DNA from 4 places in the Shewanella vaxholmensis genome. Region 2 is predicted to be linked to each of the others. Evidence: predicted binding sites of a transcription regulator. Region 2 holds the regulator's gene; each other region holds the start of a gene.
The links. Region 2 encodes sigma-54, which starts transcription at its own class of promoters, with help from an activator protein. Its sites were predicted from a motif close to GTTGGCACGNNNNTNGNNT; they were not measured.
Positions count from the first base shown of each region.

Region 1: Q4Q46_RS12535 (YccF domain-containing protein) is a predicted target of sigma-54. The motif match lies at 2,679-2,697, and genes of this name have one in related genera.
Region 3: Q4Q46_RS14230 (FimV/HubP family polar landmark protein) is a predicted target of sigma-54. The motif match lies at 5,111-5,129, and genes of this name have one in related genera.
Region 4: Q4Q46_RS09275 (DUF4097 family beta strand repeat-containing protein) is a predicted target of sigma-54. The motif match lies at 5,531-5,549, and genes of this name have one in related genera.

Region 1 is NZ_JAUOEV010000013.1:49,465-57,751, forward strand. It holds gene Q4Q46_RS12520 (substrate-binding periplasmic protein) at 1-22, shown strand, start outside; gene Q4Q46_RS12525 (M14 family zinc carboxypeptidase) at 197-1,225, shown strand; gene Q4Q46_RS12530 (alpha/beta fold hydrolase) at 1,222-2,151, shown strand; gene Q4Q46_RS12535 (YccF domain-containing protein) at 2,182-2,589, opposite strand; gene Q4Q46_RS12540 (pyridoxal-phosphate dependent enzyme) at 2,875-3,924, shown strand; gene Q4Q46_RS12545 (NrtR DNA-binding winged helix domain-containing protein) at 3,986-4,699, shown strand; gene prs (ribose-phosphate diphosphokinase) at 4,983-5,888, shown strand; gene Q4Q46_RS12555 (nicotinate phosphoribosyltransferase) at 5,899-7,371, shown strand; gene Q4Q46_RS12560 (hypothetical protein) at 7,554-7,814, opposite strand; gene Q4Q46_RS12565 (hypothetical protein) at 8,115-8,287, opposite strand, start outside.
Region 2 is NZ_JAUOEV010000012.1:120,277-128,563, reverse strand. It holds gene mlaD (outer membrane lipid asymmetry maintenance protein MlaD) at 1-215, opposite strand, end outside; gene mlaE (lipid asymmetry maintenance ABC transporter permease subunit MlaE) at 272-1,057, opposite strand; gene mlaF (phospholipid ABC transporter ATP-binding protein MlaF) at 1,054-1,872, opposite strand; gene Q4Q46_RS12205 (KpsF/GutQ family sugar-phosphate isomerase) at 2,516-3,493, shown strand; gene kdsC (3-deoxy-manno-octulosonate-8-phosphatase KdsC) at 3,493-4,044, shown strand; gene lptC (LPS export ABC transporter periplasmic protein LptC) at 4,041-4,601, shown strand; gene lptA (lipopolysaccharide transport periplasmic protein LptA) at 4,588-5,142, shown strand; gene lptB (LPS export ABC transporter ATP-binding protein) at 5,139-5,870, shown strand; gene Q4Q46_RS12180 (RNA polymerase factor sigma-54) at 5,978-7,456, shown strand; gene hpf (ribosome hibernation promoting factor) at 7,485-7,772, shown strand; gene ptsN (PTS IIA-like nitrogen regulatory protein PtsN) at 7,775-8,218, shown strand; gene rapZ (RNase adapter RapZ) at 8,215-8,287, shown strand, end outside.
Region 3 is NZ_JAUOEV010000016.1:43,235-51,521, forward strand. It holds gene csrD (RNase E specificity factor CsrD) at 1-1,609, opposite strand, end outside; gene Q4Q46_RS14220 (malic enzyme-like NAD(P)-binding protein) at 1,795-3,039, opposite strand; gene rpmE (50S ribosomal protein L31) at 3,576-3,788, opposite strand; gene Q4Q46_RS14230 (FimV/HubP family polar landmark protein) at 3,970-5,040, opposite strand; gene priA (primosomal protein N') at 5,143-7,338, shown strand; gene argS (arginine--tRNA ligase) at 7,473-8,287, shown strand, end outside.
Region 4 is NZ_JAUOEV010000008.1:94,317-102,603, forward strand. It holds partial or broken gene Q4Q46_RS21355 (hypothetical protein) at 297-392, shown strand; gene Q4Q46_RS09265 (TrlF family AAA-like ATPase) at 429-3,056, shown strand; gene Q4Q46_RS09270 (RNA/DNA-binding domain-containing protein) at 3,035-4,186, shown strand; gene Q4Q46_RS09275 (DUF4097 family beta strand repeat-containing protein) at 4,675-5,460, opposite strand; gene Q4Q46_RS09280 (class I SAM-dependent methyltransferase) at 5,737-6,504, shown strand; gene Q4Q46_RS09285 (M14 family metallopeptidase) at 6,530-8,287, opposite strand, start outside.

The DNA.
Region 1 (8,287 bases), on a different contig from region 2:
GCTACTGTATCGTGAAGACTAATGCATGATTTAGGTTAGTGAACTCTCTATTCTACCCCTTATTTTTTCCTCTATTTTCAGCCAATTCCTCTCAAAATTACATCAGATATTCCGCTTGTCATCATTCTGTCTTTGTTCACTATTAGCATCACCTTAACGGCATGAGTTGCTTTCTCATTTTATTGTTTAAGGTGACATGAATAAACTTCCCTTTGAGTTAGATACGCTGCAACAACTCATTGATACTCATCATCTTAAGTTGCAGTATCAAATTCTTGCCGACATCCCATTTCGTCACGAACATTTTCCTCTCTACAGTGTTGAACTGGGCGGGGGAGATAAGCCCTGTCCGACAGTACTCTTTGTGGGCGGCGTGCATGGGGTTGAACGTATTGGCTCTCAAGTCATCTTGGCATTGCTGAACAGTTTGTTGCAGCGGCTGGTGTGGGATAAACATCTACAACAGATGTTAACGGGCGTGCGGTTAGCTTTTGTGCCTGTGGTGAATCCCGTTGGTTTATTTATGGGAACGCGGGGTAATGGCAATCAAGTGGATTTGATGCGTAACGCCCCGATAGAATCCAGCGAAAAAGTCTCCTTTATGGTGGGAGGGCAGCGGATATCGTCGCGGCTGCCTTGGTATCGCGGCATGGGGGGAATGGAGCTTGAAACTACTGGCTTAGTTGCCTATGTACAGCAATTGCTGAGCCGCAGCACTAGTTTGATTTCCCTCGATGCTCACTCAGGCTTTGGCTTGAGTGATCATATTTGGTTCCCCTACGCCCATACGCGTACCGCCTTCGAAAATGCCAATTATATTTTTCATCTAAAACAATTATTTGAACAGAGTTATCCCCATCATGGCCATTATCGGCTCGCACCCCAGAGTCAGTTTTATCGCACCCATGGGGATATTTGGGATTACCTCTATCGCCAACATCAAGTGGCCGATCCCCATGCGCAGGTACCGTTTCTGCCTTTGACATTAGAGATGGGATCCTGGGCTTGGATTAAGAAAAATCCCAGACAAATATTTAATTTTGCAGGTTTTTTCAATCCGCAGAAAACACATCGTCATCACAGAATTTTACGCAGGCACACAGTGCTGATGCAATTTATGATGGAAGCGGCCTACGCCCAATCGTTAGAGCAGTTAACGCCTGAACGTTTGGCTGAACTCACTGAGTGCGCGCGGCAGTATTGGTATCGGGAGCCACAGTCATGACAACTTGGGTGTTATTGCGGGGATTAATGCGTGATCAGCGCCACTGGAATGGCTTCGATCAGCGACTGCGACAAAAGGGGCTGCGAGTACTGACTCCTGACTTGCCGGGCAATGGAACGCTATCAACCGAGGCCAGTCCGCTTAAGATTGCTGACTATGCCCATGCAGTGTGGCAGCAATTGGATGAGCAGGTACAAGAAGGAGAAGGCATTTACCTTCTCGGTTTGTCTATGGGCGGTATGTTGGCACTGGAAATGGCGCGTCAGCGACCTTGGCAGATAAGGCATGTATTTGTACTAAACAGCAGTGCGGCTAATTTATCGGCTTGGTATCAAAGATTTAATCCACTGAATGCATTGAAGGCGTTTTTCTTGCGGGCTCGAGGTAAAGCCTTACATCCCATCGAGTCGACGATAGTGCGTTTAACCAGTTTTCGTCATCGGCGAGACTGCAGTTTAATTGCCGAATGGAGTGAATTTCGCCGCCAATCGTCGCCAACTATTCGTAACGCCTGGCGGCAACTGTGGGCGGCTTTTCAATATCAGTGTCCATTGACCGTGGAAGTGCCGATAAGTGTACTCTGTGGCGACCGTGATGCGTTGGTGAGCATGGCATCGAGCAAAGCCTTGGCACAGCACTTTCACACGGATTTGATAGTATTAGCGTATTGCGGCCATGATGCGGCCATTGATGCCCCTGCAAAACTGGCACATTATCTGTTGGCAATTGTGGCGCCGACTAAGTCGCAAACTGAGGTTCAAGAGGATGATGAACCTGCCCATGCGCAATATGTCCATACTCAATACAGTTGCAACGATTTACTGGAGGAAGAAATGGCCTTTAACGAGGCGATATTTTCAGTGTGGGATGAAAAAGCCCTATCCATTCTCCACAGTAAATCATCGACAGTAAATCATCGGCAATGAACAGCGCTAAGACGGATAACTCACTGCCGATTAGGCTTTAGCCACGACGGTTTGTCCTATCGGTGTTAGGCTGAGTAATGCCAGTTTAAGATGCTGTATTCCAAAGGGAATACCGATAATAGTCACAAAACAGGCTAAGGCATGGACCAGGTGGCCTATGGCTAACCAGATCCCAAACAGCAAGAACCAAATAATATTTCCCACCATGCCTAGGGCACCTGTGCCTAAATCGTCACGTCCGGTTAAGTGACGACGGCTGATTTGTTCTTGACCAAAGGGCCAGAAGGTCATTTCACCGATAACAAAGCAGGCGCGGCCAAAGGGAATACCAATAATGCTGATAAAACACAGGATACCTGCGAGCCACCAAGCGAGTCCCATTACAAATCCACCGAGCACAAACCAAGCTATGTTGAATATTAAGCGTAATACTGCCATTGAAAACTCCTTATGTTACTTTTTTAGCCATTATCGTTAGCTGTAATGAATGCTGTTAGCTTTGATAAACTGAATATATGCCAATGACTAAGCGAGAAACGTGCCAATTATTTTATTTTCAAAAATCAATATCTTACATCCGCCTGTTTAAGCTTCATTTGTGATTTTTACTAATTCTTCGCTAAATTGCTAATTTCTTAAGAGCAGAAGAGCAAAGGCGGCGTTACACTAGCCATTCCATCCAATGGCTTAAAAGCCTGAGTATTTAATCGTTTGAGTAGCCTGATGTTTGCAAATTCCCCCGTCGATATTTTTGCCTTTGCTGGTCGAGAAATATTTCTAAAACGTGATGATTTATTGCATCCAGCGTTTAGCGGCAATAAAGCGCGTAAATTCGGCTACTTTTTAGATCATGAGTTTGCAGGCATCAACAAGGTGATAGGTCATGGCTCACCCTTAGCAAACTCTTTGTATTCCCTATCTACATTGGCCAAGATGAAAGGCTGGCAGTGTGATTTTTATGTTGACCATATTGCCAGCCAGATTGTTAAGCATCCCACGGGGAATTACGCTGCGGCATTGGCAAATGGCGCCAATATTATCGACTTAAGTGAGTTAATGGCGCAAAAGCTGGCGTTTACTCAGTCGCAGGGTGAACCTCAGGTTTTATCTGGCCACAACGTTAGTTGTGAACCTGCTTTGCAAACGGGTAGTGCGCGACTGAGTTGCCAAGAGTATATTGAGACTCAGGTACTCGCGAATGAGCCGACGGCGCTTTTTATCCCAGAGGGCGGGCGTTGTTCCTACGCTGAATACGGGGTAAATGTATTAGCGCAAGAAATAGTGCAATTTGCGCAGGCGAATGATTTAGTCGATTTAACGGTATTTTTACCGTCGGGGACGGGGACGACGGCGTTATTTTTAAATCAGTACTTTATTCGTCAGCAAACGGCGATTCGTGTCGTGACTTGCGCCGTGGTGGGCGGCGATGATTATTTACGTTTGCAATTCTCTATGCTTAATCCAAATACTCTCGAGCATCCACAGATAGTGAATGTCGGCAAAAAATATCACTTTGGTAAACTCTACCCTGAATTCTATGCCATGTGGCAGCGCGTTTGTGCCTCAGGTATTCAATTTGAATTACTCTACGATCCCTTAGGTTTTATTGTGCTTGAGGATTATTTACAGCGTAGTGAACCAGGTCATGTGATGTATTTGCATCAAGGCGGATTATTGGGGAACGAGACTATGTTGCCGCGTTATCAGCGTAAATTTGGCCAAAGTAGCTATGCTCACGGTGCAGGATATTTACTTAGTGACGCTAAGACATAATGTGTTTGAAGCTGTGTCATGCCTAAGTTAAGCTTATGATATTGAATGATGGGGAATACTCATGACTGAAGCGGAATATCTTGCCAATTACGATCCTAAGGCTTTCAAGGCTCAGCTACTGACAGTGGATGCCGTATTGTTTACCTACCATGATCAGCAGCTTAAAGTACTCTTAGTGCAACGTTCAAACCATCCTTTTTTAGGTTTGTGGGGATTACCCGGAGGCTTTATCGATGAAAATTGCGATCAATCCTTAGAACAAACCGTATTACGTAAACTGCATGAGAAAACCGCGGTAGTGCCACCTTATATTGAGCAGCTTTGCACTGTGGGTAATAGCTGTCGCGATGTGAGAGGTTGGTCGGTGACAGTGTGTTACACCGCCTTGATGAGTTATCAAGCCTGCCAAATCCAGATTGATTCAGTGAGTGATGCTAAGTGGTGGCCATTAGAGGATGTGTTAAAGATGACCTTAGCGTTTGATCATCTGCAGTTAATTGAGCAAGCGCGGGAACGCTTAACACAGAAAGCCTTATATTCTTTAGTGCCAGGCTTTGCACTGTCTGAACCTTTTACCTTGCCAGAACTGCAGCATGTACATGAAGTTTTACTGGGTAAGCCTATCCAAGGTAAATCTTTTCGTCGGCGGGTTGAACAGGCCGATTTATTGATCGATACCGGATTAAAGCGCACTGAACGGGGGCGTCCTGCGAATTTATACCGCTTGAAACCCGATACCGCATCGTACCGATTCTTAAGAAATTTAGAATGTTGATCAAAGTCGTTGCAGATTGAAACGCGTTTTCATGGGGCTAATGACAACTGCTTATGTTTTAGATTTTGATATTACTCAACAGCTTTTTTCCTATTCAGTTACCTAAATTGCATATAGTGTCTAAAGGACACTATATGCAATTTAGGTATATCAATGGCTTTTATTTCGTCATAAATAGTCTAAAAATCAACTTTACATAATAATGTCTTTAAGACACTATTGGTTCTGTAGACAACAAGGGCGCCGTTAATTGCGGTAATCTTGCCATAGACAGGAGGTTAGTATGTCTCAACGTATTCAAGCATCTAAAAGCATTCAAGCGTATCAAGGCACAGTTAACACTCAACAACTGCAAGCCGATTTTTATCAGTTACCCGCAGCTAGTGATGAGGCTCATTACCGTTTATTTCAATTTGGCGCGGGGGAGAATCATGTTCAACTACTGGTTCCTCCAGCGAAACGCGTCACACTTTTCTTCGGCTATCGTGGCGATCATTCCATCATGCAGCTCTTGTTGTTAACTGATGCATTACGCCGCAGCGGTGCAGAGCAAATCGATCTGTTACTGCCTTATATGCCGGGCGCCCGCCAAGATAGAGTGTGTAATGTGGGCGAGGCCTTATCGGTAAAAGTCTATGCCAGCCTGATTAATCAGCAGCAATATGCTTCAGTCAGCATTTTTGACCCGCACAGCGATGTCACCGCCGCATTGTTAGACCGAGTGCAAGTTATTGACAACCACAGCTTTGTCGCCGCGATTGCAGCTCAATTATCGGGTGAGCTAGTGTTAGTCTCACCCGATGCGGGGGCGAATAAGAAAGTATTCGGCTTAGCTAAAGCGTTACAGGGAATGCCGGTGATCAGGGCCGATAAGCATCGTGATGTGGTCAATGGTCATATTATCGCTACTGAAGTGTTCTGTGATGATTTATCGGGCAAAACCTGCTTAATCGTCGATGACATTTGTGCTGGTGGCAGAACCTTTATCGAACTTGCCATCAAGTTAAAGCAAAAGGGGGCCCAAAGCGTCATTTTGATCGTGTCACATTATGAAGATAAGGCCAGCGAATCGGCTCTGCGCGAGGCGGGCATCGACAGATTATTTTGTACCGATAGTTTAGGTGTCCCTGCACATATTTCGAGCGAGTTCTGTGATTGCCATGCTGTTTTGAGTTATATGAATCATTAAGGAAAATATTATGTACTTGAATCCCGTTACCGCCATTGATGGCTACAAAGTCGACCACCGTCGTCAGTATCCCGATAATACTCAAGTGATTTTTAGTAACTTGACCGCCCGTAAATCCCGTCGTGGTTATACAGACCAAATGGTGTTTTTTGGCTTGCAGTATTTTATCAAGCATTTCTTGATCGACAATTGGAACCGTGATTTCTTTCAACAACCCAAGGATCAGATCATTCGCCAATTCTCCCGCCGTATCAATAACTATCTCGGGCCAAATAATGTCGGTACTCAGCATATTGAGGAGTTGCATGATTTAGGTTATTTACCAGTAAAAATCATGGCATTACCTGAAGGCTCAGTGTATCCACTAAAAGTGCCTTGCTTGGTTTTGTACAATACCGATGAGCGGTTCTTTTGGTTGACCAATTACCTCGAAACCATCCTTTCCGCGAATGTGTGGGGTATGTGTACCAGTGCTACAACCGCGCTGCAATACCGCAAAATATTTGAGACTTACGCGCTAGAAACCGATGGTGACATCGCATTTGTTGATTGGCAGGGCCATGATTTTAGTTTCCGCGGCATGTATGGTGCAGAGGCTGCGGTAATGAGCGGCGCCGCCCATTTACTCAGTTTTACGGGTACAGATACCATTCCCGCGATTGATTTTCTTGAGCAATATTACCGTGCCGATAGTGATCATGAACTTGTCGGTGGCAGTGTGGCCGCAACGGAGCACAGTGTGATGTGTGCGGGTGGTATGGAGAATGAATTAGAGACGTTCCGCCGTCTGATTGAAGATATTTATCCTAGCGGCATTGTCAGTATCGTTTCTGATTCTTGGGATTTTTGGCAGGTGATGACAGAGTTCACCGTTGCCTTAAAAGACCGTATTCTTGCGCGTGAGGGCAAAGTGGTGTTTAGGCCTGATACGGGTTGTCCGGTGAAGATCATTTGTGGTGATCCACAAGCAGCTGTGGGGAGCCCTGAGTATAAAGGCGCTATCGAGTGTTTGTGGGATGTCTTTGGGGGCAGCACAACTGCAAAAGGTTACAAATTACTCGATAGCCATGTCGGACTGATTTATGGCGATTCAATCACCATTGAGCGGGCTGAAGCCATTTGTGCCGGCTTAAAGGCCAAAGGTTTTGCGTCAACCAATATTGTGTTTGGGATTGGCAGTTTTACCTATCAACACGTGACCCGAGATACCGACGGTTACGCGGTGAAAGCGACCTTTGCGAAAGTTGATGGTAAAGACAGAGAAATATTTAAAGATCCTAAAACCGATGACGGTACTAAAAAATCAGCTAAGGGACTGGTTGCGGTGTTTAAAGATGAGCAAGGGCAATTTTATCTTAAAGATCAAGCGAGCTGGCAAGATGTTAACAATTGCGAGTTTGTCCCCGTATTTGCCGATGGTGAACTCTTAACTGAATATTCTTTGGCAGATATTCGCGCAAGGTTGGCAGAGTCCAGACGTTGAGCCTATAGAGTTGTAATTTTTAACGGCTATAGACAATAGCTAAGATAAAACTGGCAATGTGATTTCTATCAGGATCATATTGTCAGTTCAGTTCAGTTCAGTTCAGTTCAGTTCAGTTATGAATTTATGTTCAGTCGTATAAGTAAAACGCCCCATCAATAGTTAAATGCAAATACAAGCGATTAAGGCAGCAACTGGTTTCGCTTAAGGATTTTATAGGTACGTTGGCCTATCTTTTCGAGGTTTTTTAAATCTTTTAGGCTGGGTATCGCATCTGAATATTGCCAATAGCTGATTTCTGCATCGAGCATTTCAAGCATTTTTTTCGAACAACCTAAACATTGTCCCTGGCACAATTGTGCTTCTTCTAAGTTGAGTGGAATAGTCGCTTTGATCTGGTTTATCAAGCTTTGCATGGCGATTTGGGTATTGGGTTTTGGCATAGAAGAGGTACTTAACAGTATTCATGGGAATGAATATTAGCGGATGCTGCAGTGGAAGTGGGTGATCTAAGCTGGATTTGACTCATTTGGTTCGGCAGGTATCTGTGTGAGAGAGATACAGCCTGAACCAAATGTGTTCGTCATGATGACGTAAAAAAGGATAGCGTGTTCGTGACATTCGGCTATCAGTTTACTTAAGTGTTCGGTACTGCGAAGAGAATGGAAACCGATTAAATACACTTGAGCAAACGGGGTATTACAGTACTTATTTCTAACTTATCGTCTAATTTATTTTTTGACTTATTTGTTTGCGGACAATAACCATTTCATAAAGCTGATGGCTTCTGTACGTTTTGAAAAAGTCTGTCTGTTTTTACCTTGACGATCGGTAAAAGCAATTGAGGTTTTATTTACTGAGATTGAATCTACAGGGAAGTTCACTGTAATTTCATGTCCATTAATTTTGTATGACA
Region 2 (8,287 bases):
TCTATGCTGCTCACTCGGCCAACGACAACACCGCCAACCTTGACTGGCGAACGCACCTTCAAACCACCAATGTTGGTAAAATTGGCTTGTATGGTATAAGTGCTATCGCTGCTTTTCACTTCAATATTGGCGACGTTAAAGACTAAGACCAAAAAAGCGGCCAATCCTGTTAAAAGAAACACACCCACTAATAATTCAATTTTTCGTGTCAACATGTTCAGCTACCACTCTGTTAATCCATCTAACCTGTGTCGAAATCCGCAGTGTTCCGTTAGCGGCCAAACATCAGGGCTGTCAGTAAAAAATCTAATGCCAATACAGCGAGACTCGACTGAACCACAGTCTGAGTCGTTGCACGGCTAATACCTTCCGGATTTGGGATCACTTGATAACCGCGATATAACGCAATCCAAGTGACCACTACGGCAAACACACCACTCTTGATCAAGCAGTTAACTATGTCCTGACGCCATTCGACCGACGCCTGCAGAATCGACCAAAACGCCCCGCTATCGATTCCTTTCCATTCCACGCCGACTATGTGACCGCCATATATACCCACAGCGGTAAACATTAACGCCAGTAATGGCATACTGATCACCCCCGCCCAAAAGCGCGGTGCAATAATCTGCCTTAATGGGTCGATAGCCATCATCTCTAAACTCGAGAGCTGCTCAGTACTCTTCATCAAACCAATTTCAGCGGTTAAGGCTGAACCCGCACGTCCCGCAAACAAAAGTGCGGTAACCACGGGCCCTAACTCACGCAGTAAACTGAGCGCCACCATAGGGCCTAAGCTTTCTTCGGTGCCAAAACCAACTAAGATGTTGTAGCCTTGCAGTGCCAACACCATGCCGATAAAAAGCCCTGAAACTAAGATGATCACCATAGATTGCACGCCGACCACATAAATCTGGCGCACTAATAATGGAAAACCTTTGCGCACCCGTGGCCAGCGAAAAATCGCCCCCCACAACATAAGGCCTGCGCGGCCAAAACCGAGCACTAACTCAATTGCGCTGCGGCCCAAGTCGGCAATACTGTCTATTAACTTCACTTGCCAACTCCTTTTGCCATCAATTCTTGTTGGTAATCATTCGCCGGATAATGGAACGGTACAGGGCCATCCGGTGCGCCTTGAATAAACTGTTTCAGCTGAGGATTGTCGGCGTATTTCAATTCTTCTGGCGTACCGTGGGCAATGACTTTTTTGTCGGCCACCACATACACATAATCGGCAATGCCGAGGACTTCATCCACATCGTGGGACACTACGATGGAGGTCAAATTGAGCGCATCCGATAACTCACGAATAAGCTTCACTAACACGCCCATAGAGATTGGATCTTGGCCGGCAAAAGGCTCATCGTACATCACCATTTCAGGCTCAAGCGCTATGGCTCTGGCCAATGCTGCGCGGCGTTGCATACCACCGGATAACTCACTTGGCATCATCTGGGCGGCGCCACGCAAGCCTACGGCTTCAAGCTTCATCAGCACGATAGTGCGAATAATGTCTTCTGGCAGACAAGAATGTTCGCGCAGCGCAAACGCCACGTTATCGAACACATTAATGTCGGTAAATAGCGCGCCACTTTGAAACAGCATGCTCATCCGCTTACGCAGGCTAAATAATTCATTGCGACTCACGCCATGGATATCGTGGCCATCAAATAGCACTTGTCCGTGGTCAGGCGTTAATTGGCCGCCGATCAACTTTAACAGGGTCGTTTTGCCTATGCCGCTCGGCCCCATGATCGCCGTCACCTTGCCCCTTGGAATGGACAGGCTAATATCTTCATATATCACACGCTGACCGCGGCTAAACCCCAAATTACGGATCTCAACCAACGGAGTTTGTTCTTGAGTCATGCTTGATTCCGACATTTGCAAAGAGGTGATCCTAGTCTTCCTAGACTGACCAATCGAAGAGCCGCAAATTGTACGTAATTGCGCTTTAACCTACAACCGAATCGACACTATCGCCCTGCGATACTTTCAATTTGCCTCATTTACAGCGAAAATGCGCCCTAAGTTTTCACTCTGCACAGGTAAAATGTTACTTAATGTTTTCAACCTAGTTGCAGAATTGGCAATATTGGCTAATTCGTTCGCACTTAGCTCGCTCTTCGTCCACTTTTAAGGTGTGATAAGTCGATACACGAGTGTGAAATCGAGGCATCCCGTGCGGTAATACCCACAGCGATACGGGATAAATCCATTGAAATAAACGACAAAGACGATGATATTGCTCAAGGCCTTCAATTGCTAAACGGGTTATTGTGCATGCATAGCTGCCGCAGCTGAACTTGACGAGTCAGATCAATCGCTCTAGCCTGCCGCAATTGTTTTGTTGTTTTAGGAAACTCACCACAACGAGACATGAGCTAAATCGTCTGAAAACAAACTAAAACTTGGCAGAAAGCCTATTACATATCATCTTTATCGCGTACCAAATTGTGCTATTCCAATCCCATCATGGGGCGACAAAGACAATGCAAAAAGAGAGATAGACATGGTAGACAAATCACAACTGCGCCAATGGGGCTGTAAAGTTATCGACATTGAAAAGTCAGCCCTAGACAATCTTTATCAATATGTTGATTCGGCTGAATTTGCAGAAGCTTGCGAGTTGATCCTCAACTGCACAGGCAAAGTGATTGTCATGGGCATGGGCAAGTCGGGCCATATCGGCAATAAGATTTCTGCCACCCTCGCCAGCACAGGAACGCCCGCATTTTTTGTGCATCCGGGTGAAGCCAGCCACGGTGATCTCGGTGTATTAGCCGATAACGATGTGATTTTAGCGATTTCTAATTCTGGTGAGTCGAGCGAAATCCTCACCTTAATGCCCGTCATCCAACGTATGGGCGTGCCCGTTATCGCGGTAACAGGTAAACCCGAATCGAACATGGCGCGCTTAGCTAAAGTACATTTATGTATTGAAGTCCCAGAAGAAGCTTGCCCACTTGGACTCGCCCCAACATCAAGCACCACAGCGACCTTAGTGATGGGCGATGCCATTGCCATTGCGCTGCTACAAGCCAAAGGCTTTACCCGTGATGATTTTGCTATGTCCCATCCTGGCGGTGCTTTAGGGCGTAAGTTATTGTTAAAAGTCTGCGATGTCATGCATAGCGGTGATGACTTACCGCTCGTTAACCACGATATTTGCATCACAGAAGCCCTGTACGAAATTTCCAAAAAAGGCTTAGGCATGACGGCGATTATCGATGATCAGCGCAAGCTGGTTGGTATCTTCACCGATGGTGATTTACGCCGCGTTATCGATGCCGAAGTAAATCTACGCACTACGCCCATCGCCGATGTGATGACCCGTAACTGCGTGACCATCACAGACGGTGTGTTGGCCGCCCAAGCGCTGCAAGTGATGGACTCAAAAAACATCAACGGATTAATTGTTATCGATAAAGACCGCCATCCTATCGGCGCTCTTAACATGCTAGACATGGTTAAAGCAGGAGTCATTTAATGCCACAGCAAGGATTTTACGGCCCAATCAGTGATGATGTGTGGCAACGCGCGCAAAAGATTAAACTGTTGATTTGTGACGTCGATGGAGTGTTTTCCGACGGCCGTATTTACCTAAGCAATAGCGGCGAAGAGCTAAAAGCCTTCCACACCCGCGACGGCTATGGTGTGCGCTCGCTACTCACCAGCGGTTTTAATCTCGCCGTTATCACTGGACGTCAATCCAAAATCGTTGAAAACCGTATGACAGCCCTTGGGGTTACCCATATTTACCAAGGCGTAGATAATAAGTTCGAGCCCTATGAAGCATTGCTCGCACTCTATGGTGTCACCCCGGAAGAAGTAGCATATATCGGTGATGATATTGTCGATTTACCCGTGATGAATGTCGTCGGTTTAGCGGTCAGTGTGGCCGATGGTCATCCCTATGTGCGTCAGCACGCCCACTTTGTCACTACGCTCAATGGTGGCCACGGTGCACTGCGTGAACTCACAGATCTATTGCTACTCAGTCAAAATAAATTCACTTCGGCCCATGGAATGAGTATATGAGTCGTGTGACACTCGCGATTATTGCTTTTTTTGGAACGGCATTAGTGCTGTATTGGCAAGTGCAGAACAAACACAGCGGTGATACCGATAATAGAGTTAAAGATCAAAATACCCCAGATTTCATCATTGAAGATCTGCGCAGTGTTGAGTTCAATGAACAAGGGCTAGTTAATAGCCGTGTGACGGCGAAACACATGGAACATTATGATTCAACGAATCAAACTTACTTTACTCAACCTGTTTATCTTGTTTATCCAGACCAAGGTAAAGCACAATGGCAACTCAGTGCAGATCAGGGCAAGCTAAACAAGGAAACGGGCAAGGTTGTACTCGAAAACAATGTTATTATTGATGCCATTAGCGCAGAAGAACCGATCCAGACCTTGTCCACCAGTTATCTGGAACTCGATCTCAATACTATGATAATGACCTCTGACCGTACCATTTACGTCACAGGGAAAGATTTTAATATTCAAGGCCAAGGCCTTTATGCCGACCTCAACGCGCAGGAAGTGAAATTGACCAGTCAGGTAGTAGGAACATATGAAGCAAAATAACGTATTACTTGCCAGCCTAATGCTAATAATGAGCATGAGCGCCTTTGCTAAAGTCGACGACCTAAAGCAGGAAGTTAAAATCAAAGCAGTGAGCCAAACGGCAGATATCAAGAACAACCAGATCATCTTCTTTGGTCCGGTGGAAGTTACCCAAGGCTCGATAAAAATCCAAGCAAATGAACTGCGTGCATTTTCTGCCGAAGGTGAAAATAGCAAAATTTTAGTGGCCACTGGTAACCCCGCAACTTACAGCCAAGTGTTAGACGATGGCCGTCCAGCCTCGGCGAGCGCGAAAGAAATTCGTTACGATATGGCAAGCCGTACCCTGACACTGAAAGGCCAAGCTTCGTTAGATCAAGCAGGTAGCCAAGTGACGGGTAATGTGATCCGCTATAACATCATCCAGCAAAAATTGATTGCAGAAAGCACAGGTAGTGGTGACGATCGCGTGATCACTATTATTCAGCCTGAAAGCTATCAAGATGATGCCAAACCAGACGCGCCAGCGGATAAACCTGTGAAAAAGCAGGACTCTAAATGACCCAAATCACCCTAAGAGCACAAAATCTGGCGAAGAGTTATAAGAGTCGCCAAGTGGTTAAAGACGTCAGTCTAACGGTAAAGACAGGTCAAGTTGTTGGACTGCTCGGCCCAAACGGTGCGGGTAAAACCACCACCTTTTACATGGTCGTCGGTCTGGTTAAAAGCGATAAAGGCCACATCTTTATCGACGATGATGATTTAACCGCAGATCCTATGCACCTGCGCGCCCGCAAAGGCATAGGTTACTTGCCGCAGGAAGCCAGTATCTTCCGTAAGCTGACAGTCCATGACAACATCATGGCCGTACTGCAAACGCGCAAAGAATTGAAGAAAGAGCAAAGGGAAGAACAACTCGAGCATCTGCTCGAAGAATTCCACATCACCCACATCCGTGACAGCCAAGGCATGTCATTGTCGGGCGGTGAACGTCGCCGTGTCGAAATTGCGCGGGCGTTAGCAGCAAATCCTAAGTTCATTTTGCTCGATGAACCCTTTGCGGGTGTCGATCCTATTTCAGTTATCGACATCAAAAAGATTATCGAACAGCTCAAAAGTCGTGGCCTTGGCGTGTTGATCACCGACCATAATGTTCGCGAGACATTAGATGTGTGTGAACATGCCTATATTGTGAGTCACGGAAACCTGATTGCCGAAGGAACACCTGCAGAGATCTTAGACAATCAGCAAGTTAGGGCTGTGTACTTAGGTGAACAATTCAGGCTATAGTTAATCAAGCGGAGCCAATGAAGGCAATTTGTGCCAGCATTGTGCTCCACTCAAGATGATAACAAGCGACCTCATCCAACAATAATAACGTAGGGATCAGCGGTAACATGAAAGCGTCACTCCAGCTCAAACTGGGTCAACAGTTAACCATGACGCCACAATTACAACAGGCCATACGTCTGTTGCAACTGTCGTCATTAGAACTGCAGCAAGAGATCCAGCAAGCCTTAGATTCTAATCCCCTTCTCGAGCTGGAAGAGGATCAATTCGACGCCACTAAAGCCCCTGTAAACCAAACGCTATCCGATACGGATTTCAGTGAATCTAGCACCCTGCCGCCAGAAAAAGACAGCTCCACCATAGACACGGCAGAGTCGCTCACGAAAGAGTCCATGCCCGACGAACTCCCCATGGACACCACCTGGGATGAAGTGTTCACCGCCTCCCCTAATTCTGGCCCCGGTGGCAGTCGTGAAGATGATATGCCCTTCCAAGGTGAGACCAGTGAAGGCCTGTATGAGCACTTAGAATGGCAAAAAAACCTCACGCCGTTTTCTGAAACCGATTTAGCCATTGCTACCGCCATTATTGATGCCATCGACGATCAAGGCTATCTCACCCAAAGCACTGATGAAATCCTCGAAGCTATGGGTAATCCTGAGGTCGAACTCGACGAAGTCGAAGCCGTACTCAAGCGCATTCAACATTTTGATCCCATTGGTGTGGCCGCCCGCGATTTAAGCGAGTGCCTGCTGATCCAACTGTCGCATTTCGCCGCTGACACTCCCCATCTAGAAAATGCCCGCATGTTGATCAAAGATCATTTAGATCTGATCGCCGCCCGCGATTTTAGATTGTTGATGCGTAAGACTAAATTAAAAGAGGATGAGTTAAGGGACGGCATCGCGCTTATCCAAACCCTCAATCCCCGCCCAGGTTTATTGATTACGCCCAACGATGACGAATACGTCATCCCAGATGTGTCTGTGTCGAAGAAGAATGGCCGCTGGGTGGTTGAACTTAACCCAGACTGCATGCCAAAAATCAATGTAAATCAACACTATGCATCGATGGCGCGCAGTACTAAAAACCAAGCCGATAGCCAATTTATTCGTGGCCATCTGCAAGAGGCTAAATGGTTTATCAAAAGCCTAGAAAGCCGTAACGACACTTTACTTAAAGTTGCGAATTGCATAGTGCAATATCAGCAAGGTTTCTTTGAATACGGTGAAGAAGCCATGAAACCTATGGTGCTTAACGATATTGCCGAAGCGGTAGAAATGCATGAGTCGACCATCTCACGGGTGACGACACAGAAATACATGCATACCCCTAAGGGACTTTTTGAACTAAAATACTTCTTCTCTAGCCACGTCGGTACTGACGATGGTGGGGAGTGCTCATCCACAGCAATCAGGGCCTTCATTAAGAAACTGGTTGCCGCGGAAAACCAGAAAAAACCATTGAGCGACAGTAAGATGGCGCAACTTCTGGCAGAACAAGGGATCAACGTAGCCCGCAGAACCATTGCGAAGTACCGAGAGGCTATGCTCATTCCGCCTTCTAATCAGCGTAAAAGTTTATAACCTACAGTGGATATCGGAGGACGTTTCTATGCAAATAAACCTGAGTGGACACCATGTCGAAATTACCGAATCGTTACGCGCATATGTAGAAGAAAAGTTTTCAAAACTTGAACGCCATTTCGAACAGATCAATAATGTGCACGTTGTGCTCAATGTCGAGAAAATGCAACAGATCGCCGAAGCGAGAATAAATCTTATCGGTGGTGAAGTTTTTGCTACTTCAGAGCATGCTGACATGTATGCCGCTATAGACGCCCTGATTGACAAGCTTGATCGTCAGGTTATTAAACACAAAGAGAAGTTAACAAAACACTAATAATGGAACTTTGTACCATACTGCGGCCGGAGTGCACTACCTGCGCCACTCCGGGCAGCAAGAAAAAGGTACTGGAACTCATCAGCGACTTAGTCGCTGCCCAGTACCCGACCCTCTCATCTCAAGAGATATTCGAAAGCCTAGTGGCGCGCGAAAAGATGGGGAGCACAGGTATAGGTAACGGCATCGCCATTCCACATGGTCGACTAGCCGATATAGATCAGCCCATTGCCATACTCATTAAGTGTGAAGAGCCGATAGCATTCGATGCTATCGATAAGCAACCTGTTGATATTTTATTTGCACTACTGGTGCCTGCAGACCAATGTCAGCAGCACTTAAGTACCTTGTCTTGCATGGCCGAAAAGCTGAGCGACAAGCAAATATTAAAGCAATTACGCAAGACGCATGATGAAACGGAACTCTATCAGGTAATCACTGGATGAAACTGGTCATAGTGTCGGGCCGCTCAGGCTCAGGCAAATCTGTCGCCCTAAGGGTACTCGAAGATCTCG
Region 3 (8,287 bases), on a different contig from region 2:
GAATAACGATATCTTCCGACACTTCGAAAATCAATCGCGTGGTCAAATGACGATATTCTAACAGCGTCGTTTTTAGCCATTGGGTAAAAGCTCGACTCATTAGCGAATCCAAACTCAGATTAATACTGTATATCTGTGGCGCTGATTGCTTATTTGTTTGAGTATTCGACACGCCGCCCGCTAATTCATTCGACAGTAACAATAATACCCGCTCAATAATTTGCCGTTCGACTTGCGGCATTAAACCACATTTATTCGCCATTGGAATAAACAGTGTGGCACGAATTAGCGCGCCTTGATTATCCCGCGCCCGAGTAAATATCTCTTTATGGTGCTCATTACCATCAGAGTCGATTATCGGCTGGCTAAAGGGGAAGAATCGCCTTTGCACTAACGCATTTTCTAAAAAGCTACGCCAACGCACCGAGCCTTTAGCAAACTCTTCATCAATCGCGCCTTTGTCGTACATAAACCAATTACTATTGCCCTGTAATTGTGCCGCCCTCAAAGCCATATCGGCTTCTTCAATTAACTGCGCCGCATTGTCGCCTGCGGTAAAATAAGCGCATCCGAGGTGGAAAAAGTTATCGCTATTGTCGACTTCGGGTAACGGCTGGCTCAAACATATCTTAAGTAACTTACTGGCGAATTGGTCGGCTTCGATTAACGAGATTTGCGGCACAACTATGGCAAATTGATTGTGGGAACGACGGGCAAAAATACTGTTGGCTTGGGTTTGCAGTAATTGGCTTATCGCGTTAACAGTCGAGTTTAATAACTCTTTGGTTACCGCTTCACCTTGGGATTGCTGCAGTAAATCCAGATCATCCATCTCTAATAAATAAATCACCCCATGGGCGAGCATAGCCTGATTATGACTAAGGGCGTCGAGACGGTTATTTAAGAAAAGTCGATTACCAATGCGCGTTTCCGCATCGAGAAAGGTATTAGAACGAATGAACTTGTCAAAACGACCGCGCTCTTTTTGTGCGTCTTGTAATTCTTCTAACAACTTGGTCAAAGCGCGGTTAATCAGCCTTGGCTTGCCATTTCCGGGAGTCGCGAGTGCTTGCTCGTGCTTACCTTGCAGAATCAATCGACTGCGTAAGGCTAATTCTTCAATGCCATCCAATTGCTGGGAAAACCATAAATAGCCAAAACGCACTAAGGCTGCCACAGCTAACACACCGACCAACAGGATGAGGATTTCATACCAACTAAAAGTGTAATGCTCGAAGGGTTGGGTCAAGGTCAGCTGCATACGCAGACCAGATTTTGGATCTAACACATGGTCATACACCATGGCATTTTGCGTAGTGAGATTGCCTTCATAGGCAAAGATCACTTCATCTTTCAAGGTCAGCCGAAAATCAACAGCATTGTAGGCGAGCAGCATGGGCGGCAGCCAAGCTTCCAAATCCCAATCGGGTTGGTGTTGATATTGGTCCACTAACATAGTTTCGAGTTCGGCGACTTTCTGCTGCTGAAATTTATAGGTCAGCTGCACGAAACTCATCATAGCGCTCAGCAAAAATACGAAGGCGATAGCGGCTAATGACATTAACCAAAAGCTGGTTAATTTTGTAGTTAACATTCGGGTGAATTTCATCTATCCGCTATCCTGCAGGATTATTATAATTATTTGTGCGATTTTAACAGGAGTACAACAAAGTTGTCCGTTGATTATTCAGTAGCATAACCTAAAAGGCAACCAAGACGCTGTGACTTTAATGTCCACTTAAAAACAAAAAAGAGGCTAATTAGCCTCTTTTCGATGTTTTTACCACTTTTAGCCTAGTCGGCGTATTGAGGTAAAGTAGGAATCGCAGCAACACCAGAGTCGATAGCCGCCTGAGCAACCGCACGGGCAACATTAGACAATAAACGTGGGTCCATCGGTTTTGGCAGCACGTATTCAGGGCCAAAACTCAGTGAACTCACATTAGGATAAGCCTTCAACACACTCGCAGGCACAGGCTCTTTTGCCAGTGCAGCAATGGCATGAACCGCGGCGATTTTCATCTCATCGTTAATGCATGACGCACGTACATCCAAGGCGCCACGGAAAATAAACGGGAAACACAATACGTTATTCACTTGGTTTGGATAATCGCTGCGACCGGTACCCATGATCAAATCGCTGCGCGTTGCGTGAGCCAGTGCCGGTTTGATTTCAGGATCTGGGTTAGAACAGGCAAAAATTACTGGCTTATCGGCCATCAACGCAACTTCTTCTGCACCTATCACGTCAGGACCAGATAGACCTAAAAACACGTCTGCGCCTTTAATAACATCAAGAAGCGTGCGTTTGTCTGTATCATTCGCAAATAGCGCTTTATATTCATTAAGATCCGTACGGCCAGAATGAATCACACCTTTAGTGTCTAACATATAAATGTTAGCGCGATTCGCACCACACTTGACCAGCATAGTCATACAAGCAATGGCTGCCGCACCTGCGCCCATACACACAAACGTTGCGTCGCTGATCAACTTGCCTTGAATTTCCAGCGCGTTAATCATACCCGCCGCGGTCACAATTGCGGTGCCGTGTTGATCGTCATGGAATACTGGCACTTTACAACGGGCAATCAATTCACGTTCGATAACAAAGCATTCTGGCGCTTTAATATCTTCAAGATTGATACCACCAAAAGTGTCAGCAATCGCAGCAACTGTATTGATAAATTCTTCAGGCGTATTGTGGGTGATCTCAATATCTGTCGAATCGATATTTGCAAAATGCTTGAATAATAATGCTTTGCCTTCCATCACAGGTTTAGAAGCCAAGGGGCCTAAATTGCCTAAACCTAAGATCGCCGTACCATTGGTAATCACGGCAACCGTATTACCTTTATTGGTATAACGATACGCATTGTCAGGATTAGCCGCGATTTCACGCACAGGCTCAGCCACTCCAGGGCTATAAGCTAGAGCGAGATCGTGACTCGTTTCGGCAGGTTTGGTAAGGCAAACTGCGGTTTTGCCTGGTATTGGAAATTCATGATAATCGAGTGCTTGTTGACGAATATCTGACATTTTAAAATCCTGAAATGCGACATTTATAATTTATGAGAGTAAGGCCTACCAACACACATCTAGTCTCACCAAAGGGTGATGTTAATAGTCTGGCTGGTCGGGGTAAGATACGCCAATAAGGGGGATTTTTAAATAAGAGATTCAGAAATTTCACTTTAGCCTGCAAATATCACCTCTAAGCTTAGTTTTATAAACTTATCTCCTATAATAAAGCTGCATTTCTTAATATATTTTGTAGGAAACAAACATATATTTTGTAGTTATAGCGCTAGTTGTAGCGAGTTAATCTCAAAAATGTTGGTTAAATTACAATATATAACGGCTAGCATATTTATCTTATAGATAATTGCTATAAATAAGTCGAATTACATACTTGAACTCGCAATACTCAGTAAGTTGACGATTAATTGAGTGAAGTCGTACCAGATGGGGGATTTAACATAAGTATTAAGATAGGCGTAAATAAAGCAGTTCAGCAAATGACAGAAAGCAAAAAGGCGCCATAGGCGCCTTTTCTAGAAACATTGCAATCGCAATTATTTCTTTGCAAGCACTGCGAAGCGCTTGTTGAATTTGTCGATACGACCGCCAGTATCAACAACTTTTTGTGTACCAGTGTAGAATGGGTGACAAGCACCACATACGTCTAAATGCAGATCTTTACCAGCAGTAGAGTTTACTTTGATAACGTTACCACAAGTACAGTTTGCAGTGATGATAGCGTATGTTGGGTGGATACCTGGTTTCATTGGGGTTACCTCAAAAGTGTAAGGCCATGTCGCTCTTCCAACCCGTAGTCGGACACCACATGCATGTTAATAACAATATGTTTAGGGCGCAGAATGGTACAGCATACCCACAAGGGATACAAGTAGATTATCTGAGCGTTTGGCGGTTAATCTGCGTCTATTTTGACTTTAGTTCGCCGCTTCATTCTCCCGCCTCTTTAGCTTCAAACATCGCCTGAGCCTCTTTGGCGTTAGCATGCTGTGCCAAAATCATTTTCGAAGGACAGGACAGAGCCGCATTACTCTTGAGTGCGTTGATTTTATTTTTTGAGAACGCCGCAGGATTCGCCTCATAGATCGCCAGCATAGCGCCATAGACACTCACGTCCCAATCGTTGGCATAGCGATTGGCGATTCGCCACAAGGTCTCACCTGCAAGATAAGTTAACTGACAATGTTCAGGTGTCTGCGAAGCGGTTGGGGACGTTTCAGCGGCATTCACTTTGAGTTCGCTATTTGTTGTCTTAACTGCTTCAGTGACTACGACTTCAGACATAACAGGCTCAGGCATCATAGTTTCAGCAGACGTTGCTTTAACGGCAACAGGTTCAGAGTTTTTGGCGGCAGCCTTTACCTCGGCAACCTGGGTATTTTGCTCATCCGCTGCTTCAGGAAATTTAAAGCCAGTCACAACTTCAGCCGCTGGCACTGTGGGCTTAGTATTTACATGAGTATTTACATGAGTATCTATATGAATATTTGCAGCCGTAATAACCGTCGCGGTCTTAGCACCCACCGCTGATGTGGATTCTGCGGCCACTTTTACAGGCTGAACATTCACTTTATCCGCACGCTTTTGCACCAGCGCTGTCGTCGTATTTTTACTGCCCGATGCCGCGCTCATAGATAGCGCAGCCGATGTTGGCTTAGCCTCGCCAAATAGATTGATACTTTTGACCTCGTACCATCGGTCGAGTCGATACTCCCTCACTAAGAGTTTAGCTTTGTCATCCTTTACATCTTCAACACCTGTGAGCAAAACTAAAAAGCGATTAAGCTCCTCAACCATTAACTTTTCTTCGCCGCCAGCTTGCTGCACCACAAACTCTAAGCGCGACATGTCTTGATTGTCCGCAATCACATTCACCCTGAGTTTTGGATAACCACCTAACTCAAACATGCGGCTGTTAACGCTCACATGGGAGACTTGTGCCATGCTCGGTGCGCTACACACTAACGCGAGTAGACCTAATGATTTCACTATATTAGCCATTTATTTACTCTCAACTATCCTTGGTAAACCATCATTAGGGCTAGCCCTAGCCAGCCGCGCTGAGTACACTAAACCACATTCTTGCCTAAGACTTGCCTGCATATGTCATTGTTTGTCGAAGTTGCGTTACCTGTGCCTATGCGGCAAACCTTTAGCTACCGCGTACCCGAAACTTATCCTAGTACACCGCAGATAGGCGTGCGCGTTAAAGTCCCCTTCGGTCGTCAACAATTAATCGGATTAGTCACAGGTATCACTGAGTCTTGCAGCTTAGCGCCTAAACAGATTAAGTCTGTGCTTGAGTTTATCGACGATAAACCTTTGCTGCCTGAATCACTTTATAAATTAACGCTTTGGGCCGCGAGATACTATTTTTGCAGCCAAGGGCAGATGCTAACCCAAGCCTTACCAGTCGCCCTTCGCAAAGGGCTCAATGCCGCGCCACAAAAGATTCAATTCTGGCAATTAACTGAAATAGGCCAAAATATTGCGCCCGAAGCAGTTAAACGCGCACCCGCACAGAAAAAACTACTCGAGTTACTCAAAACCGCCAGCTTAACCCAAGAAGAGGTTATCAGCTTAGACATCAGTAAGGCGGCGCTTAAAGCCCTAGAAGATAAAGGCTGGGTAGCACGTCATGAGAAAGTCGCCGAGCTTAACCTCGACTGGCGCACCACACTCGAAATGGACGAAACGCCACATAAACTCAATAAAGAACAAGCCGTCGCCGTTGCCACTTTAAATCTGCAACAAGGATATCACTGTACTTTATTAGAAGGCATTACCGGTTCGGGTAAGACGGAAGTCTATTTGGCGGTGCTCGAAGAAGTCCTTAAGCAAGGCAAGCAAGCATTAATTTTAGTGCCTGAAATCGGTTTAACGCCCCAAACTATCAATCGCTTTAAGCGCCGTTTCAAAGTCAATGTCGCCATTTTGCATTCAGGGTTAACCGACAATCAGAGACTCGAAGCTTGGCGCCAAGCCCGCTGCGGTCAGGCCGCCATCATTATCGGCACCCGCTCAGCCTTGTTCACACCTATGGCGTATCCCGGCATCATCATACTCGATGAAGAACACGACAGTAGTTTCAAACAACAGGAAGGCGTTGGTTATCATGCCCGCGACTTGGCAGTCATGCGTGGCCATTTAGAAGCGATTCCGGTGATTTTGGGCACAGCGACGCCCTCACTCGAAAGTCTACAAAATGCCTTAAGCGGCCGTTACCATCATTTACAATTGGGTGAACGCGCAGGTGCGGCTAAAAAAGTGCGCCAAGGCATTATCGACATTAAAAATATGCCGCTGAAAGCCGGTATGTCAGTGCCGTTACTGAACGAAATCCGCCTGCATTTAGATGCAGGCAACCAAGTGTTGCTGTTTCTCAATCGCCGCGGCTTTGCACCCGCCCTGCTTTGCCACGAGTGTGGGCACTTACACGAGTGCGACCGCTGCGACGCGTTTTTTACTGTACATCAATCCCTTGGTGAAATTTGCTGCCACCATTGTGGCAATCAATATGCCATCCCTAAGCAATGCCACAAATGCGGCAGCACTATGCTGATGGGCCAAGGTATAGGCACAGAACAACTCGCCGAAGCGCTGCAACAGGAGTTTCCGAAACATCCAGTGGTGCGCATCGACCGCGATACCACTCGCCTAAAAGGCTCATTAGAAACCCACTTAAACGCAATTCATAAGGGCGAATATAAAATCCTCGTCGGCACGCAAATGCTGGCTAAAGGTCATCACTTTCCTGATGTGACGCTGGTTGGGCTACTCGATGTCGATGGCGCCTTATTTAGCGCCGACTTTCGCGCGCCCGAGCGTTTTGGGCAGCTCTATACCCAAGTCGCAGGGCGTGCGGGCCGTGCCAGTAAACCCGGCACGGTATTATTGCAAACTCACCAGAGTGACAATCCTATTTTGCGGGATTTGCTGCACCGCGGTTATGGCGAGTTTGCCCGTAGCCAGTTAAAAGAGCGCCAACAGGCACTGCTGCCGCCAGCATGGCACATGGTGTTGGTACGCGCCGAAGCGCATTTAGCCAGTGATGCCGATAACTTTCTCAACGCCTTCGCCGCGCTCTTGCCGCAAGATAAAGAATTTGAGGTAATTGGTCCTATGCCAGCGCCCTTAGATAAAAAAGCCGGCAAGTTCCGTCGCCAACTGCTATTCCAAGCTAAAAACCGCAACCGTCTGCAGCAAGAGTTTGAACGTATTCATCCGCTTGTAGAACAACTGCTCGAAGCTAAACGCTGCCGATGGAGCTTAGACAGAGATCCGCAGGATCTCCTCTGAGTCGAGTATTTGATAAGTATTTAAGCGCCATTTGATAAAAAATCATCGGGAAGATAGCAATTGTTAACCACAAGCGGCTAAAATATGCGGTTATTCCCTGTATTCACTCTTAAAGTTAGTGCCGATTAGAACCCATGAAATCACATATCCAATCATTACTTGAACAAACTCTAGAATCCTTTAAACAACAAGGTATTGTGCCTGCTGACTTTGAAGCGCGCATTCAGGTAGATCGAACCAAGGATAAGAGCCATGGCGACTTGGCAACCAACTTAGCCATGATGCTAACCAAGGTCGCGGGCAAGAATCCACGCGAATTAGCCCAACTGATCATCGATACCTTACCGGCTTCGGCTTTTGTGGCTAAGGTTGAAATTGCAGGCCCAGGCTTTATCAACTTTTTCATCAACGACAGCGCCTTAGCGGATCAACTACAAAATGCCGTCAACGATGAGCATTTAGGTATTAAATTACCGACACCGCAAACCGTTGTTGTCGATTACTCTTCGCCCAACCTCGCCAAAGAAATGCACGTAGGTCACCTACGTTCAACCATCATTGGCGACAGTGTGGTACGTGCGCTGGAGTTTTTGGGCCATAAGGTTATCCGTCAAAACCATGTGGGCGACTGGGGCACACAATTTGGTATGTTGCTGGCCTATATGGAAGAGCTACGCGCCAAAAATGGCGAAGAAGCTCAACTTGAACTGTCTGATTTAGAAAACTTTTACCGCGCTGCTAAACTGCGTTTCGACGAATCAGCAGAATTCGCGACCCGCGCTCGCCAATTAGTGGTTGAACTGCAATCTGGCGACGAATACTGCAACAAACTGTGGCGCGAATTTAACGACATTTCGTTGAGTCACTGCCATGAAGTCTACGCCCGTTTAGGTGTGAGCCTGACCCGCGCCGACGTGCACGGTGAAAGTGCCTATAACGCCGATCTCGA
Region 4 (8,287 bases), on a different contig from region 2:
ATTCAATAGGACAAATATAGAGCAATAGTGAGCACTTTCTCGCATCCGAGTAAAGGCAAGTCAAAATCTTTGTATATTTCGGTTCAATTTAATTAGTCTATTCATACTTAGTTGTTTTTATATAAATTACATAAAAACAGTGGGACATCGTAGAATGATGGAGCTGAAATCTATAAGAATACTCGAGTCGCTCCGAACACTGCCCGCGTAACCCGTCCAGCGTTTAGTTGAATTTACAAATGTTGAAATATGCGAATGTTCTTAATCATGTTACAGCAAAATAGTTCTGTGAAGGTGCAGGAATTAGTCAAAGTTTCTGTGCTGAGTTTAGTAGAATGAGGAACTTAACTCCTAGATTTGAAGCGGCAGAGCTAAATATGAAGCTACTTTAACTCGAAATAGCTTGATTGGATTGCAGGAGTTTGATGATGAATAGTGAAGTTTTTGAATATGGAAGTCGCTGGTTAAAGGCTGACTTCCACCTCCATACTCGCGCCGATAAAGAGTTTACTTATAGTGGTGAGGAGAACGACTATGCAAACCAGTATGTCACGGCGCTAGCTAACGCTGGTATTGGCCTTGGTGTGATTACCAACCACAATAAGTTCGATCTGCATGAATTTAAAGTTCTGCGCAAGAATGCCAAAAAGTCAGGCATTGGTTTGTTGCCTGGCATTGAGCTATCCATTAAAGATGGACAAGCTGGTGTGCATACTTTAGTGGTATTTTCCGATGAATGGTTTCATAACAAAGAGAATGAGAATTACATCCAAAGTTTTCTTAGTGTTACATTCGCAGGCCAAGCAAACTTTGAACAAGAAAATGCACGATCGAACCATGATATTGTCGACTCTGTTCGAGAGTTAGATAAATTCCATAAAGATTATTTTCTCATTTTTGCTCACGTTGAAGCGCCCAATGGCTTATGGGGCGGCCTTGCACCAGGGCGCATAAAAGAGCTATTTGATAACGCGGCAGTAAGACGCAGAGCGTTGGCTTTTCAAAAAGTGCGAACCCGTGATGAGCGCGCGAAGGTTCTGCAGGTATTAGGTAATTTATACCCAGCGGAAGTGGAAGGTTGTGATGCCAAGAACCTTTCGTATATGGCGGCCCGTAAAGAGGCAAGCTACCTAAAACTTGGTTCATTCAGCTTTGAAGCGGTGAAGTTTGCGCTGCGCGACAAAGCTTCCAGAGTCCGGACCGAGTTGCCCAGCTATAAGCATTCTTATATTCAAAAAATCTGCTTTGAAGGGGCTGGTACTTTAGGTGGCACAGAAATTTGCCTTTCGCCTGAGCTCAATACCCTGATTGGCATTCGTGGCAGTGGTAAATCATCCGTGTTGGAAGGGGTACGTTACGCGCTGAATATTCCCTTTGGCGATAAGTCGTCGGATGTGGAATACAAAGAGAGTCTAGTAAAGCACTTACTGCGCAGTGGTGGAAAAATTACCATCGACGCCATTGACCGCCGCGGTCAGCCCTATCAAATTCGCCGTATATTGGGTGAGCGCCCCGATGTGTATGTGAATGGTCAGTTGCAACCGGGAGTGTCGGTACGTGAAACGGTATTGCATCAGCCGATTTATTTTGGCCAGAAAGATCTTTCCAGCACGGGTGCTGGCTTTGAAAAGGATTTGATTGAAAAGCTACTTGGCGAAGCGCTGGTGCCCGTTCGGCAAAAAATTGAGCAAGGCCGTCAACGTGTGGTTGATGTGATTAATCAGATTAAACGCCTCACCCGAGCGGCAACGCAAAAGCAAGAATGGTTGCAGAAAAAGCAAGATGCTGTATTTAAGCTCAAGTTCTATCAGCAACACGGTGTAGAGAGCAAGCTGCAAAAGCAAATTGATTTTGACCGCGACGAACGCAAAGCGCAGCAAGTTATTCAAGGTGCCGAGCATTATCTTTCTGATCTCAATAGTTTTGTCGCCAGCTTTGAGGATGAGCTAAAGAATCAGGCGTTGTATAAATCTGCCCAGAATCAGGTGTTTTTTGATGATTTTTTTGAAACTTATCAGCAGTTGATTGCAGGCTTTGATAGCATCAAGCAAACGGTGTTAAATGGTCACAATACTGTTGCGCTATTACAGCAGAAGCTGTCTGGTTTTGTGCAACAAAAGCAGGCGCTGAAGGAAGAGTTCGCGGAGATTGAACGCAAGCTGGCCACAGAGCTTAAGCAAGCTGGTGCACAGGCAATTAGCCCACAGGAGTTTAAGCAGCTTAAAAGCCTATTAGATCAAGCCGAACAAATGATAACCGTGCTAGACAAAAGCGAGCAGCAATATGCGGATTTGAATCAATCGCTGGAACGTGAATTAGCACAGCTTAACGATCTATGGCTGGAAGAGTACCGCACCATTGAGCAGGTGCTGGGCAAGATAAATCGGGTTGATTCTCCACTTAAAATTGTGCCGCAGTTTAAGGCGAATAAAGCCGCCATGCTGAAGCACATACAAGATTTGTATCGAGGGAGCCGTATTCGTGAAGCAACGTTGCAGGGAGTGGTGAATAGTTTTAGTGATTTTGCTGCTGTCTATCGCGATAAAGTAGAAGTAGATATCTTACTTGGTGGTTCTTCTGATACTTTTTGGCAGCACTTTGAAGAACATTTGAACTCTTTATTAACTTGGCAAGTCCCTAATGTGTTCACTATTGAATATCATGGTAAAGCACTGGCACACCACTCTTTGGGGCAGCGAGCATCTGCCTTGATGCTGTTTGTGTTGAGCCAGCAAGAAAATGATGTGGTGATTATTGATCAGCCAGAAGACGATTTGGATAACCAAACCATCTATGATGATGTCATCAAGCTTATTCGAGAGATCAAGCCCTTTACTCAGTTTATCTTTGCAACACACAACGCCAATATTCCTGTACTGGGTGATGCGGAACAGGTGATAGCCTGTGAGTATCAAGATGACCACATCGCGTTAGTCACTGGCAGCATTGACTGTGCTGAAGTTCAGCAACGCATTGTTAGTATTATGGAAGGCGGTGCCGAAGCCTTCGAAAAACGTAAGCAGGTATATGAAGCATGGAAACCGAAGAACTCTTAGCTATTATTGCCAACGGTGAAGACTCAAGGCATCAGTTTAAAGCCACCATTAATAATGAGAACTCATTGGCCTCTGAAATGGCCGCATTTTGCAACTCTAAAGGTGGCTACATTCTCGTTGGTGTAAACGACGATGGATCTATTTCAGGGTTGACTGACGAAAATATCCGAGAGATTAATAATCGGATCTCTAATGCTGCATCTAATAACGTTAGGCCAGCAATAAATCCAATGACTCAAAATTTCACTTTGCCAACTGGGAAGGTGCTGCTAGTAACCGTCGAAGCTGGTTTGAACAAGCCTTACATGGATACTAATGGGTATATCTGGGTTAAAAGTGGCTCTGATAAACGCAGAGTGACAGCACGCGAAGAGCTCCAACGAATGTTTCAAGAAGCAGCACTGATACATGCTGATGAGATCCCTGTAGGCGGAAGTTCAGTTGCGGACATCGACCAAGAGTTTTTTGACGCATTTTTCGAGAGAGAATACAGCGAACGGGTTGAAGACCAAGAAGTATCTCGCGTTCAATTACTTGAAAACATGAACTTGGCAAAAAACGGTCAACTAAACATTTGTGGTTCTCTTCTATTCGCTTCAAGACCGCAAGTACGCTTGCCCGTTTTTATTGTAAAAGCGGTCGCTTTCCCTGGTGTTGATATTGAAGATGAGCATTACATCGACAGTCAGGATATTAACGGCAAACTTTCGGATGTGTTCCAAAAGGTTCTCGGCTTTGTGCTGTCTAACATTCGCCATGTACAGAATGAGCAAAGCATCAACTCTGTGGGTGAGCCTGAAATACCGCGAATAGTGCTTGAAGAGCTTATTGCCAATGCGCTTATTCATCGTGACTACTTCGTATCTGCACCAGTTAAGGTTTTGGTGTTTACAGATCGGATTGAAATAGTTAGCCCAGGTCACTTGCCTAATAATTTAACGATAGAAAATATTAAGATGGGCAACTCAAACGTTAGAAACCCAATTTTGGCTTCTTTCGCTCCAAAAGTGTTGCCATATCGTGGTTTGGGGAGCGGCATAAAACGGGCGATAAGAGCTTACCCCGATATTGAATTTATTGACGACAAGGCTGGCAATGTATTTAAAGCTATTATCAAACGAGTTCAGTAAACAGCGAGCGCTGCTCGGAGGGCTAACTTGCTCAAAGATATGGCACCTTCTGAGATTTTTAGCTCGGTTCTCACCTTACACTTAGGCGCCGTTTAAGGCTAACAGAATACGATTTAGCTCGCGGAATTAAGCACTGTCATGGAAGTGACCGTTCGTGGCATGGATGCCACGGTCGAGCCTATAGGGACATATTCACGGCGAGTCACTGGAATGACAGTGCTTAATAGCTTAACGATTAAATTCCATGATAAATCAATTTTTTAAGATTTCGTCGCCATCAAATTTAGGCCTGATTTTGAGCTGAAGAAGTAAGAATCGAGAGCTAAAAAAATGCCACTACAAGGGGTTAGTGGCATAAATGCATAAGTCGGGCATACGCTTAAAAGGGTGGGTAGAAGACTGACATCTTGGCTGGGAACCGTTGCAACATCAGTCTCTACGCCGGGAAGTGGGTAAAACCTTTGGGTGTAGGGTGGTAAAACGGCGCGTTATTCCATGCTTACTGGGCCGTCGATTTTGTTAAATTTCACATCACCAGAACCTGCCGCAAGAATCGTTAATCCCTTAGTGTTAAAGACATTAATGTCGCCTGATCCGTCTGTGATGGTCACAGGACTCTGCACATTGGCGACTTCGATGTTGCCTGAACCATCATCGATGGCGATATTGCCGCGAATATCAGTTACCTTGATTGCGCCAGAGCCATCGTCAATCGTGAGGCTGCCGTTGATTCGGCTGACTTCAATATCCCCTGAACCATCATCAATGCTGACATTGTTACCGCCGTTGATGATGAGTTCGCCTGAACCGTCTTTGACATTGATATCTGCTGTCATCTTGCTGATCAAAATGGCACCTGAGCCGTCATCGATATCCAGTGCTAAATTCGCAGGTACTTGCAGTTTTAGGTCGATATAGGGCGAGTAATTATTAAAACCGCTTTGTTCAAAATCGGCCTTGAGCTTGGCCTTGTTGGCCTTTTTTTCAAGAGTGAGAATGACTTTGCTGTCGTCGTTGCCGTCCTTATTGCTATAGATGTCGGCGACGAGTTTAATTTGGGTTAGCCCTTCGACACCGATAATTTCGAGGCTGCCTGCGCCAGTCTCGGCAATCAGACCTTGTAAGTCTTGGCTATCGAGTGTGAGTTCGCGTTGCTGGTGGTCTAAATCGGGCATGCCAGCGGCGTTGACATTAATAATGCAGCCAGTGAGCGATACCCCTGCGGTAAACACCAATATAAAAGCGAGGGTGAATATAAATGGGCGTAGTGACATGTTAGCTTCCTTGTTTATCTGGCACTCGTTATTCGGGTGAGCGCTGAGTCGTCTTGCGATGGACAAGACATTGCACAGCCCATGCCAATTTTAAGTTTCATTCATAATCAATTAGTTAACCTAAAAGTGTCCGCACTTGGCTGTGCGGACATGTCCGCCGAATGAGGGATTTACTCACAGATTAGTGAAATTGCTCATTTATTAAGTTAGCTTGAGCCTCATAGGTCTGGCCGGGCAAACATACAGAAAATACAAAAAACATAAGAAGGGATGCAGATGGATTATTTAACGACGAACAAGACGGCTTGGGATGCGCGCACTCGGGTACATTTAACTTCTGATTTTTATGATGTGGCGGGCTTTCTTAGTGGTAAGACTTCGCTGCGGGAAATTGAGCTAGGTGAACTCGAGGTTGCAGGTAAAAGCTTGCTGCATCTGCAATGCCATTTTGGCTTAGATACCTTGTCGTGGGCGCGAATGGGAGCCAGAGTCACAGGCGTCGATTTGTCAGAGGTCGCGATTGTTGAAGCGCAAAAACTGGCAGAACGGACACAGTTGTCCGCCGAGTTTATCTGTAGCGATGTTTACAGTGTGGCGAGCAAGGTTGAGCCTCACGATATTGTGTTTACGTCCTATGGTGCCATTGTTTGGTTGCCGGATTTAACTCTATGGGCGCAGACAGTGGCTGCCTGTTTAACACCCGGCGGACAGTTTTACATAGCCGAGTTCCATCCTGCGCAGCAGCTATTCGATGGCTATAGCTATTTTAATCGGGGTGAGCCAGACATAGAGCAGGAAGGCACATATACCGAAAATACCGGTGATGATCAGCAAACCTTAATGTGCTGGTCGCACAGTCTATCTGAAGTGATCAATGCGTTATTGCAGGCGGGCTTAGTGTTGGAGTTCTTCCACGAGTTTGATTTCAGCCCCTATAACTGCTTTGAAGGGCTCGAAGCGCAAGCCGATGGTCGTTATGTGTTAACACACCAAGGGCAGAAGGTGCCCTTGGTGTATAGCATCAGTGCGCGTAAACCCGCTTAATCACAGCCTTTTGTAATCGCGATGATCAACGACTACGGTAAACCGGATACTTAAGGTATTGGTTATCGTAGTAAGGGCTACGTTCATAGAACCAGCGTAGGCGTGCCTCAGGATCGGCGGCAAACTCGGCATTGGTCAGTGCTTTGTCGAACTCCGCTTGTAGCTTAGGATCTTCCTTCAGCATCTTGGCCGCCAGTGGCTCTACCGCATAATCTTCAATGTATTCAGTACGAGTGAAGATAGGATTGAAGAAACCCCATTGCAGTAAAGAATCTGGTGATTGCGGCTCAAGCAGTAAAATCGCCAGATCGCCTAGCGGTTGATCTGTACTGATTTTAATGGTGCCAGCGGGCAGAGTGGTGCTGACTTTGGTTAACTCTGACTCGGCTTTGACCGTTTGGCGCCCCTCAAAATCCTTAGTGCTAAACACGGGATTGCTGAGGGTATATTGCTGCAATTTCAACTCGGTTGGCTTTTTGAGCGTGGTCATGCGAATGCCATGCACGTTAAGACGATCAATCACTTGAGTCCATTGCGCTGGAATATAGTAAGCACTCGGACGAGTGACCTTAATGTCGGGCACTGTTTCAGCCATCACAGGCAAGTTAGGGTAAATTTTTGGTTCACCTGTCCAGCGCACAACTTCAGCGCCACTGATGGGGCTCTTTTCAAGTAGATAATCTATGCCTTTAAAATCCCAGCCTTTTTCTAATGGTGCTAATTTCCAAGTAAGGGTGATTAGCGGTGAGGCGCGGTATTTATCTTCTTGAATCGCACTCTTAAGTTTCGTCGCCTGTTCACCCACGGTTTTGAGGGTTTGCGCTAACATCACATAGGTGCCGAGCACTCTTTGTTTAAAGGATTTTAAGCTGTGGTTTTCAATCAAAATAGTCGGTAAATGGCGCGCATCACCATAACCGTTAGAGAAGCGCGGACTTGGATTCCACAGCGACATGCCTTTGGTGATATCGGCGTTATCCACGGCAAAAATCAGCGGGCCGGGAATATGGCCTTGCTCGGTTAATGCCGCTTCAACTGCGGGTCTGTAGCTGTTTTCGAGCCAGCGGTAACTGGCTGGGCTTAACCCTTGGGCAAGGTTATAACCAAAGGTGACATCGTATTGGTAATCGATGCCGTCGGTGACATGCACGTCGATATACAAGTCTGGCTGCCACACGTTGATTGCGCGCAGCATGTGCTGCATTTCTAAGCTGTCGGCCTTGGCATAATCGCGGTTAAGGTTGAGATTATTTGCGGTAGTGCGCCAGCCCATATTCACTGGGCCACGTTGATTCACGCGATTAAATTCGCCGCTGCGCTCATGGGCATCGACACTAAACATAGGCACAAACAAGAGGTTGGTTTTATCCAGCAGGGCGCTTTTATCGCCCTTGATGATGTCGCGTAGCAGCATCATGCCGGCATCTTTACCGTCGATTTCTCCTGCATGAATCCCTGCTTGCACTAAAACCGTTGGCTTAGTGTTTTGCTTGAGGCGCGCCGACTCATTAATGCCTTCACTGCTGGCGATATACATCCAAATATCGCGGCCCTGTGGGCTCTTACCTAAGCTAACCTTTTGTAATTTATCTGACTCGCCCGCAAGTTTGTCGAGCCAAGCGATAGTGGCATCGTAGCTCGGACTTTCAATGCCACTACTTTGCTCAAAGGGCGTAGCCCACTCGTTATCGACACTCAACATGAGCGATTCGCTGGCGCCATGCCAAGTGATACTCGGCGGTAAAATGGCATCGTTGACAAAGGTGTTGGCTCGCTCAGGGCT